3 regions of the Pseudomonas sp. GW821-FHT10B02 genome follow, and region 2 is predicted to be linked to each of the others. Evidence: predicted binding sites of a transcription regulator. Region 2 holds the regulator's gene; each other region holds the start of a gene.
What was found. Region 2 encodes sigma-54, which starts transcription at its own class of promoters, with help from an activator protein. Its sites were predicted from a motif close to ANTGGCATNNANNTTGCTNT; they were not measured.
Positions count from the first base shown of each region.

Region 1: a site for sigma-54 is predicted at 1,562-1,581, ahead of nirB (nitrite reductase large subunit NirB). Genes of this name have one in related genera too.
Region 3: a site for sigma-54 is predicted at 1,435-1,454, ahead of AC07OF_RS21650 (flagellar basal body rod protein FlgF). Genes of this name have one in related genera too.

Region 1 is NZ_JBWKNR010000007.1:165,963-169,239, forward strand. It holds gene nirB (nitrite reductase large subunit NirB) at 1-1,395, opposite strand, end outside; gene AC07OF_RS12955 (bifunctional nitrate reductase/sulfite reductase flavoprotein subunit alpha) at 1,670-3,277, opposite strand, start outside.
Region 2 is NZ_JBWKNR010000002.1:147,502-150,778, forward strand. It holds gene rapZ (RNase adapter RapZ) at 1-68, opposite strand, end outside; gene ptsN (PTS IIA-like nitrogen regulatory protein PtsN) at 71-535, opposite strand; gene hpf (ribosome hibernation-promoting factor, HPF/YfiA family) at 548-856, opposite strand; gene AC07OF_RS03660 (RNA polymerase factor sigma-54) at 934-2,427, opposite strand; gene lptB (LPS export ABC transporter ATP-binding protein) at 2,607-3,277, opposite strand, start outside.
Region 3 is NZ_JBWKNR010000015.1:100,566-103,842, forward strand. It holds gene flgG (flagellar basal-body rod protein FlgG) at 1-591, opposite strand, end outside; gene AC07OF_RS21650 (flagellar basal body rod protein FlgF) at 637-1,377, opposite strand; gene AC07OF_RS21655 (hypothetical protein) at 1,568-1,756, opposite strand; gene flgE (flagellar hook protein FlgE) at 1,829-3,154, opposite strand; gene flgD (flagellar hook assembly protein FlgD) at 3,185-3,277, opposite strand, start outside.

The DNA of each region.
Region 1 (3,277 bases), on a different contig from region 2:
ACCGCCGCAACCGGTGCACGCCTTGGTCTGCTGCTTGAGCTGCCCGAGCTCGCCACAGCCGTTGTCGATGGCAGTGCAGATCGCGCCTTTGCTGACGTTGTGGCAGGAGCAGATGGTGGCGCTGTCCGGCAAAGCGTCGGCACCCAAGGTCGGTGCACCGGCGGTTTGCGGCAGGATCAATGCCGCCGGATCGACCGGCAGGGCGATGCCGTTCTGCACGTATTGCAGCAAGGTATCGTAGTAACTGTTGTCGCCCACCAACACCGCACCGAGTACGCGTTTGCCACTGGCATCGACCACCAGACGGCGATACGCCGAGCTGGCTTCGTCAATAAAGCGGTAGCTGCGCGCTCCGGAGGTTGCGCCGTGCGCATCGCCGATCGAGCCGACATCCACACCGAGCAGCTTGAGCTTGGTCGACATGTCGGCGCCGGTAAAACTGGCGGCGTTCTCACCCGCCAGCGCCGCCGCGACATTGCGCGCCATGCTGTAACCCGGTGCAACCAGGCCGAACACACTGCCGTTCCACGAAGCGCACTCGCCGATGGCATAGATGTGTGGATCGCTACTGCGACAGGCGCTGTCGATCACCACCCCGCCGCGCGCGGCAACCTCCAGACCGCTGCTGCGGCCCAGAGCATCCTGCGGACGAATCCCGGCGGAAAACACGATCAGGTCCGTTTCGAGAAACTCGCCGCCCTCGAAGTTCATCCGGTAGCGATAGTCTTCACCGGCCACCACCGACTGGGTCGCCCGCGACAGGTGCACGCCGACCCCGAGCGCTTCGATCTGCGCACGCAAGGCCGCGCCGCCTTCAGCGTCCAACTGCACCGGCATCAAGCGCGGGGCGAATTCCACTACGTGCGCTTCCAGGCCCAGCGACTTGAGGGCGTTGGCGGCTTCCAGCCCCAGCAAGCCACCACCGACCACCACGCCACGCCGGGCATCGGTTGCCGCAGCGCGGATGGCATCGAGATCATCGAGGGTGCGGTAAACCAGACGCGAAGCACCCTCGCAGCCCTCGATCGGCGGCACAAAGGGATAAGAGCCGGTGGCCAGGATCAGTTGGTCATAGGCGTAGCGCCCCGCCGAAGTCAGCACTTGCCGATGCTCGCGATCAATCTGAAGCACCGCTTCGCCCAGGTGCAGATTCACCCCATGCCCGGCATACAGACCCGCGGCGCCGAGGGCCAGGGTTTCAGCGCAGCTGCCGCTGAAATATTCGGACAGGTGCACGCGGTCGTAGGCACGCTGGCGTTCCTCACCGAACACCCGCAGCTCATAACGGCTCAGGGCGCCGCGTTCGATCAGTTGCTCGACGCAGTGATGCCCGACCATGCCGTTGCCGACGATGATCAGTTTTTCCCGCTGGGCGATGGTCGTTGCTGCATTCATACCCGATCCTCACTCAAGGCCATTCACGGTGGCTGTACTGCCGGGGCGAGCCCCGAAAAACAAAAAAAGGCGCCTGGAGCCGAAGCTCCAGGCGCCTTTGCCTGGTGGTTTTATGTAGTTCCGGGTGCAGATCGCCATTGACCCGCAGGAACGTTGTAACAGTGCAAAAGCAGGGACCGTGCCAACTGCCAAAGCCTTTGAAACCGGGCCTGTTCGCTAGCACAAGCGGCCGTTATCGACCCAGGCTGGTGCAACCCTCCCCCTTATGGGGCACTCAATACACATCGCGCAGATAACGTTTGCTGCGGCTCAATTCAGCAACGTAGGCGTCGGCCTGTTCGGTGCTCAAGGCGCCGTGCTCAGCCACCACCTGCTTGAGCGCGGCATCGACGTCACGGGCCATGCGCCCGGCGTCACCGCAGATATAGAAGTAGCCGCCCTCTTCCAGCCAGCGCCAGAGTTCGGCGCCGTGTTCGAGCATGCGCTGTTGCACATAGATTTTTTCCACCTGGTCACGTGAAAACGCTGTGTCCAGACGGGTCAGATGCCCCTCGCGCTGCCAGGCCAGGAGTTCGTCGCGGTAATAGAAATCACTGGCCGCCTTCTGTTCGCCGAACAGCAACCAGTTACGCCCCGTGGCGCCTTCGGCCTGACGCTCCTGCAGGAATGCCCGGAACGGCGCGACGCCGGTGCCGGGACCGACCATGATCACCGGCGCTGTGGCGTCCTTGGGCAGGCGAAAATGTGCGCTTGGCTGGGTGAAAATAGCCACTTTGCCCTGTGCCGCACGGTCAGCCAGATAAGTTGAGCAAACACCCTTGCGCTGACCATAACGGACCGTGGAAACGGTCAAATGAACCTGATCGGGGTGGAACCTGGCGCTGGAGCTGATCGAGTACAAGCGTGGCTGCAACGGTTTGAGCAGGCTCAGCCAGGTTTCCAGGTCGAGCGCCGGTTTGAAGGCATGCACCAGGTCAATCAGTTGTTTGCCCCACAACCACTCCTTGAGCGCTGCTTTGTTCTGCGCTTTGAGCAGGTCCTGCAGCTGCGCGTTGCCACTGTGCAGGGCAATGGCTTCCAGTATGGCCGGGGTGATCCGGGCGATTTCCAGGTGCTCGCCCAAGGCAGCGGCCAGCGGCATGTCGGCCTGGCCCTTGAGGCTGACCAACCGCCGGCCATCCAGACCGGTCGCCGCGAGCAGCTCGTCCACCAGCGCCGGACAGTTGCGCGGCCGCACGCCGAGGGCATCGCCGGCCTGATAGCTGAAGCCGCTGTCGGCCAGGTCGAAAACGATTTGCCGGGTTTCCTTGTTGGCGCCCGGGCTGTTGAGCAAGCGGTTTTCCAGCAACCTGGCGGGCAGCGGCTGTTGTTTGCTGAAGCCCGTGGCCGCAGGCTGGGACACAGGCTGGGACACAGGCAAGGCCAGCGTCTGCTGATCACGCCCGAACTTGGCCAGCAGCGCCTGCAACCACTGCCCTGCCGGTGCGGCAACGTCACCCTCGCAATCGACCCGATCCAGCAAGCGCCGACCACCGAGCTCGGCCAGGCGCTGGTCGAGCTTGCGGCCGAAACCACAGAACTGCTCATAGCTGGAATCGCCCAGGGCCAGCACGGCATAAGGCAGTCCGGCGCAACGTTGCGCATGTTCGCCCTGCAAGTCCTGCCAGAACGCCGCGCCGCTATCCGGTGCGTCGCCGTCGCCAAAGGTGCTGGCAATCAGCAGCAGGCTGGCGGGACTGTCCAGCTGCGCCAGCGCGACATCCTCCATGCAGCTTAACTGCACCGGCAGGCCAACCTCACGCAGCTGTTCGGCACACTGTTCGGCCAGGGCCTGACCGTTGCCGGTTTGCGAGGCCCAGAGTAACAGGTGCTGGTCCTGCAT
Region 2 (3,277 bases):
TCCTCCAGGACTGCGAGGGCGGTGCTCTTGCCGGAGCCGGATCGGCCACTGACGATAATCAGGCGCATGTTCAGGACTCGTTCTGTACGTCCAGTACGACCTGGTACAAGGCTTCACTGCTACCGGCGGCACGCAACCTGTCACGCACTTCCTTACGGTCGAGCATGCTGGCAATTTGGCGCAACAGCTCAAGGTGCGCATCAGTGGCCGCTTCGGGAACCAGCAGGACAAACAGCAAATCGACCGGGGCGCCATCAATGGCGTCATAGTCAATCGGTGCATCCAGGTGTATCAGGGCGCTGATGGGGGATGAGCAGCCTTTCAGGCGGCAGTGTGGAATGGCAATGCCATTACCAAAACCGGTCGACCCGAGTTTCTCCCGGGCAAACAGGGCTTCAAAAACGTCTTGCATCTCCAGGTCCGGAACTTCCCGGTCGATCAGGGTGGCGATTTCCTGGAGTGCACGCTTTTTACTGCCTCCCGGCGCGTTCACCAGGGAACGGCCGGGGGTCAGGATGGTTTCAAGTCGGATCATGGATGAGGGGGATCAGCGGGCCGCTGCACCTTGCAGCAGGCTTTGCTGTTTTTCCTTGTGTTTTTTCAGTTGGCGGTCGAGCTTGTCGGTCAAGGCATCGATCGCTGCATACATGTCTGTGTGTTCGGCATTTGCAACCACTTCGCCGCCGGGAATAAACAGCGTCGCTTCAATTTTCTGCTGCAGCTTCTCGACCTTCATGATTACCGTCACATTGGTAATCTTGTCGAAGTGCCCTTCCAGCCGTTTCAGTTTCTGTTCGACGTACTCGCGCAGCGGCTGGGTGACTTCTACATGCTGTCCACTGATATTGACTTGCATACAGCTTCTCCTTTGTTGCCCGTGCATAAGAGGCAGGTATTGCGCCTGCCACTGAACTGCTATGGCTATCTCAGGGGCTACATCAGTCGCTTACGCTCACTCGACGGTGCAATGCCGAGGGACTCGCGGTACTTGGCGACGGTGCGACGGGCTACCTGGATACCTTGTGCCTCCAGTAAACCAGCGATCTTGCTGTCACTCAATGGCTTTTTCTGATTTTCCGCTGCAACCAGTTTTTTGATGATCGCGCGAATCGCTGTGGACGAGCATTCACCGCCTTCGGAGGTGCTGACGTGGCTGGAGAAAAAGTACTTCAGCTCGTAAATTCCACGCGGTGTATGCATGTATTTCTGGGTGGTGACCCGGGAAATGGTCGACTCGTGCATGCCCACCGCTTCGGCGATGTCGTGCAATACCAGCGGCTTCATTGCTTCGTCGCCGTGATCGAGGAAACCACGTTGGTGCTCGACGATCTGGGTGGCGACCTTCATCAGGGTTTCGTTACGGCTCTGCAGGCTCTTGATGAACCAGCGGGCTTCCTGCAACTGGTTGCGCATGAAGGTGTTGTCGGCGCTGGTGTCGGCACGGCGGACGAATCCGGCGTATTGCGGGTTGACCCGCAGACGCGGCACGGCTTCCTGGTTGAGCTCGACCAGCCAGCGTTCGTTGTCCTTGCGCACGATCACGTCAGGGACCACGTATTCGGCTTCGCTGGACTCGATCTGCGAGCCAGGGCGCGGGTTGAGGCTCTGGACCAGTTCGATGACCTGGCGCAGTTCGTCTTCTTTGAGCTTCATCCGCCGCATCAGCTGGCTGTAGTCACGGCTGCCGAGCAGGTCGATGTAATCGCGGACCAGGCGCTGGGCTTCGGCCATCCAGGGGGTGCTGGCGGGCAGTTGACGCAGCTGCAGCAGCAAGCACTCGCTGAGGTTGCGCGCGCCGATGCCGGCCGGTTCGAATTGCTGGATGCGGTGCAGCACGGCTTCGACTTCGTCGAGCTCGATATCCAGCTCCGGGTCGAAGGACTCGCAGACTTCTTCGAGGGTTTCGTCGAGGTAGCCCTGGTTGTTGATGCAGTCGATCAGGGTGACCGCGATCAGCCGGTCGGTGTCGGACATCGGCGCCAGGTTCAACTGCCAGAGCAGGTGGCTTTGCAGGCTTTCGCCAGCCGAGGTGCGGGTGGTGAAGTCCCACTCGTCATCGTCGTTGCTGGGCAGGCTGCTGGCGCTGGTCTGGTAGATGTCTTCCCAGGCCGTATCGACCGGTAGCTCGTTGGGGATGCGCTCGTTCCATTCGCCGTCTTCCAGGCTGTCCACGGTGGGCGTGGTTTCCTGGAAACTGGTGTCCTGGACTTCGGCGACCGGCTTGCTTTCGGCGTTGTCCGCCATCGGGTCGCTGTTGTCGAAGTCGTCGCCTTCTTCCTGGCGTTCGAGCATCGGGTTCGATTCCAGCGCTTCCTGGATTTCCTGCTGGAGGTCCAGGGTAGAAAGCTGGAGCAGACGGATGGCCTGTTGCAACTGCGGTGTCATCGTCAGTTGCTGGCCCATTCTTAGGACGAGCGATGGTTTCATGGCAGGGGCTTAACACCTTTTTCGCCGGCGCACATGCGCCATCCACTACAAGGGCACCGAAGCGCCAACTTTAAGCAAATTATATGCCTGAAATTGGAGCGTTTGCCTAGGGTGCTGTAACAATTAAGCCGGATTTCACCGGTACAGTTGCCCCTGGCAAGCGCTTTGTCGCCTCGAACTTACAAGCGGAACTCGTGGCCCAAGTACACCTCTTTGACCAGGTCGTTGGCCAGGATGGTCTCTGCATCGCCTTCGGCAATCAGTTGGCCATCGTTGACGATGTAAGCGGTTTCGCAGATATCCAGGGTCTCACGGACGTTGTGGTCGGTGATCAGTACACCGATGCCCTTGGCCTTGAGGTGATGGATGATCTGCTTGATGTCGCCGACCGAAATCGGGTCGACACCGGCAAAGGGTTCGTCGAGCAGGATGAATTTCGGTGCGGTGGCCAGGGCACGAGCGATCTCCACGCGGCGACGCTCGCCGCCGGACAGGCTCATGCCGAGGTTGTCGCGAATGTGGCTGATGTGAAATTCCTGCAGCAGGCTTTCCAGTTCCTTGCGACGTCCGGCGGTGTCGAGGTCCTTGCGGGTCTCGAGGATCGCCATGATGTTGTCGGCAACCGAAAGCTTGCGAAAGATCGAGGCTTCCTGGGGCAGGTAACCAATACCGGCACGGGCACGGCCGTGCATCGGCTGGTGGCTGACATCCAGATCGTCGATCAGGACACGGCCCTGATCGGCCTGGACCAGGCCGACGATCATGTAGAAGCAGGTGGTTTTGCCGGCGCCGTTAGGGCCGAGCAGGCCGACGATCTGGCCGCTGTCGATCGACAGGCTGACGTCGCGGA
Region 3 (3,277 bases), on a different contig from region 2:
GGCGGCGGTTTCCAGGAACAGGTTGCCACCGGTGGCCTGCAGGCCCGCCGGGTTGATGAAGTCGGCCGTCTGGATGTTGCCGATCACCTGCGCCGCCGGGTTGCCTGCGGTGGTGATCGAAACGGTGCCGTCACGGCCCACGGTGAAGGTCTGCGCTTCAGGCGGCACGACAATCGCCGGCTCCAGGGCGAAACCGCTGGCGGTGACGATCTGGCCGTCGGAGTTCAAGTGGAAGGTACCGTCACGGGTATAGGAGACGGTGCCATCAGGCTGCAGGATCTGGAAGAAACCGCGACCATCAAGCGCCATGTCCAGCGGATTTTCGGTGGTTTGCAGGCTGCCGGCGATAAAGCTCTTCTGGGTACCGACGATGCGCACACCAGTACCGGTTTGCAGACCCGAAGGCAGCTCACTGTCCTGGGTCGATTGCGCACCCGGCTGGCGCTGGGTTTGGTAGAGCAAGTCCTGGAACTCGGCACGATCACGTTTAAAGCCAGTGGTCGAAACGTTGGCCAGGTTGTTGGAAATGACGGTCAGATTTTTGTCCTGTGCGGACAGACCGGTTTTACTGACATAAAGTGCTGGAAGCATGCCGTTCTCCTCGCGCGCCTGTATTCCGGCGCTACGCCTGTGTAATTAGCCGATCTGCAAAACCCGAGCCATGGCTTCGTCGCCTTCTTTGGCCGTGGTCATCATCTTGACGTGCAGTTCGAATTGCCGAGACAGCGCCAGCACCGAGGTCATTTCCTCGACGGCATTGACGTTACTGTTCTCAAGGAAGCCCGACACCAGCTTGACGTTGGCATCGGCCGGCGCAGGTTGGCCGGTGGTGGTGTGGATCAGACCATCCAGGCCTTTGGTAATGGTCTTGAGATCCGGGTTGACCATCTTGATCCGGTCGACTTCAGCCATTACCTCTGGTCCCTCGCCCATGGCGCGGATGGTGATGGTGCCGTCTTCACCGACCTCGACCTTCTGCTCTGGCGGCACGGCAATCGGCCCGCCGTTACCCATGATCGGCATGCCGTTGGCGGCACGCAGCACACCCAGGGCATCGATATTCATGCTCGCGGTACGCACATAGGCTTCGCTGCCATCCGGTGCCTGCACGGCGATAAAGCCGTCACCACCAACGGCCACGTCCAGGTCACGCCCGGTTTCCAGCATCGAGCCCGGCGAAAAATCCGTCGCCGGGCGTTCGGTCATGGCGTAGGCACGCGCCGGAAAGCTGTCACCAAACACCGGCATCGAGCGCGCCTGCTCCAGGTCACGCTGAAAACCGGTAGTGGAAATGTTCGCCAGGTTGTTGGCATGCGCCTTCTGCGCCAGCGCGTTCTGGCTGGCACCGGTCATGGCCACGTACAGCATCTTGTCCACAGTATTTCTCCCCTGCGCTGGCGAACACTTGCCGCTCGCCGCTGCTTTGCAGTGCTTGAAGCAAGTTTCAAACCAACTTTGCAGAAGTGGCCAAAAGCCCCGCCAGACAAGGACTTGATCGCCGCACAGGCGTGCAGCCGGGAGAAGCGCCGTCGAAATTACGGCGCCAGCTTGCCGCTAGCGGCAAGCCTCAGTAGTCGCGGCACGCCGCGTTGTTGAAGGGACCGGCAAAGCGCTTCCAGCCATCGCCCGGAGAAAACTGGGCACAGACCAGGCGCCCATCTGCCTGGCTTTCCCAGCGATACCAAGGTGCGGCATCAGCCTTGACTTGGGTCATCAACAGCACCGCGAACACCGCTAACGCCAATCGTTGCAACATGATCGATACCTCTGAAACGACAGACCCCTTCCGAGAAAGGGGTCCGTCCACGCCTACCGCCTCACAGCAGCATCAGGTCATCTGAATGATGGTCTGCATGATGGTGCTCTGGGTAGAGATAGTCTTGGCGTTCGCCTGATAGTTGCTCTGCGCCTTGATCAGCTCAACCAGCTCAGTGGTCAGGTTGACGTTGGAGGCCTCCAGCGAGTTGGAGGCGATAGCGCCCAGGGTACCGGTCTTCGGCGCATCGATGCCCGGAATACCCGAGGAGTAAGTCTCGGCCCAGCGCGTACCACCCATAGGCTGCAGGCCCTGCTCGTTGGCGAAGGACGCAATGGCAACCTGACCGATAGCACGCGACTGCTGGTTGCTGAAGCTGGCGAACATCACACCACTGGAGTCGATGCTCAGGCTCGACAGAATACCGGTAGCGTAACCATCCTGGCTTTGCGACAGACGCGTGGTCGGGGTGTTGTAGGAGGTGGTATCGGTCATGTCGATGGCGATACCACCGGCACTGGCCTCGGAACCGTTGGAACCCCACACCGGCGGCTTGGCAGTCGGATCGGTAACGGTGGCAGGAATCCAACCGGTCAGCTTGAAGACCTTGTTCACTACTTCGTAGCCAGAACCCGCAGCACCCGCGGTCATGGTGTCGACACTACCGTCAGGCTTGAAGGTGATGACGCCCTCCAGTGGCTGCGGCGGCTCCTGGGTAGGATCGAGCGGGTTACGACCATCGATCAGGGTGTAAGACTTCCACTCATTGGTGTCGGTCTTGACGTAGTACTGATCCATGATGTGCTCGTTACCCTGGCTGTCATAGATCTTGGTGGCGAAAGTCTTGTTCCAGGTGGTGTCGTCGCTTGGATCGAACGTGGTGGTGCTCGGGATGACCTTGTCCGACGAGTTCAGGTTGATGCCCTGATCAATCGAGGTGGTGGATTTTGGCGCCAGCGCCGAGGTATCGATCTTCAGGTCGGTCAGCACGCCATTGATGATCTTGCCGTTCTCGTCCACACCGTAGCCGCGCAGACGCAGGCCGTCGGAGGTCACCACGTAATTGTCTTTATCGGTCTGAAACGCACCGGCACGGGTGTAGCTGAGCGAGCCGTTGTCGCTCAGGACGAAAAAGCCCTGACCCTGGATACCCATGTCCAGCACGTTGCCGGTGTTGGTGATATCACCGTTGGTGAACTGCTGCGATACCGAGGCCAGACGCACACCGTTACCAACGCTCTGGCTACCGACGCCGAGCTTGTTGGCCGAGTAGACGTCGGCGAATTCCGCACGCGACGACTTGAAACCGGTGGTGGCAACGTTGGCAATGTTGTTGCCGGTCACGTCCAGTTGTTTGTTGGCTGCATAGAGACCGCTAAGGCCGATATTGAATGACATCTTTCACTCCTTGTGCCGCGCTAGCCGGCTCTATATACCGATGGTTTGGACTTTGGACAGCGCAATGCTGCCCAGGCCGGCAAGATTGAGCATCATCTCGCCGCCGGTCTGACTGAGGGTTAC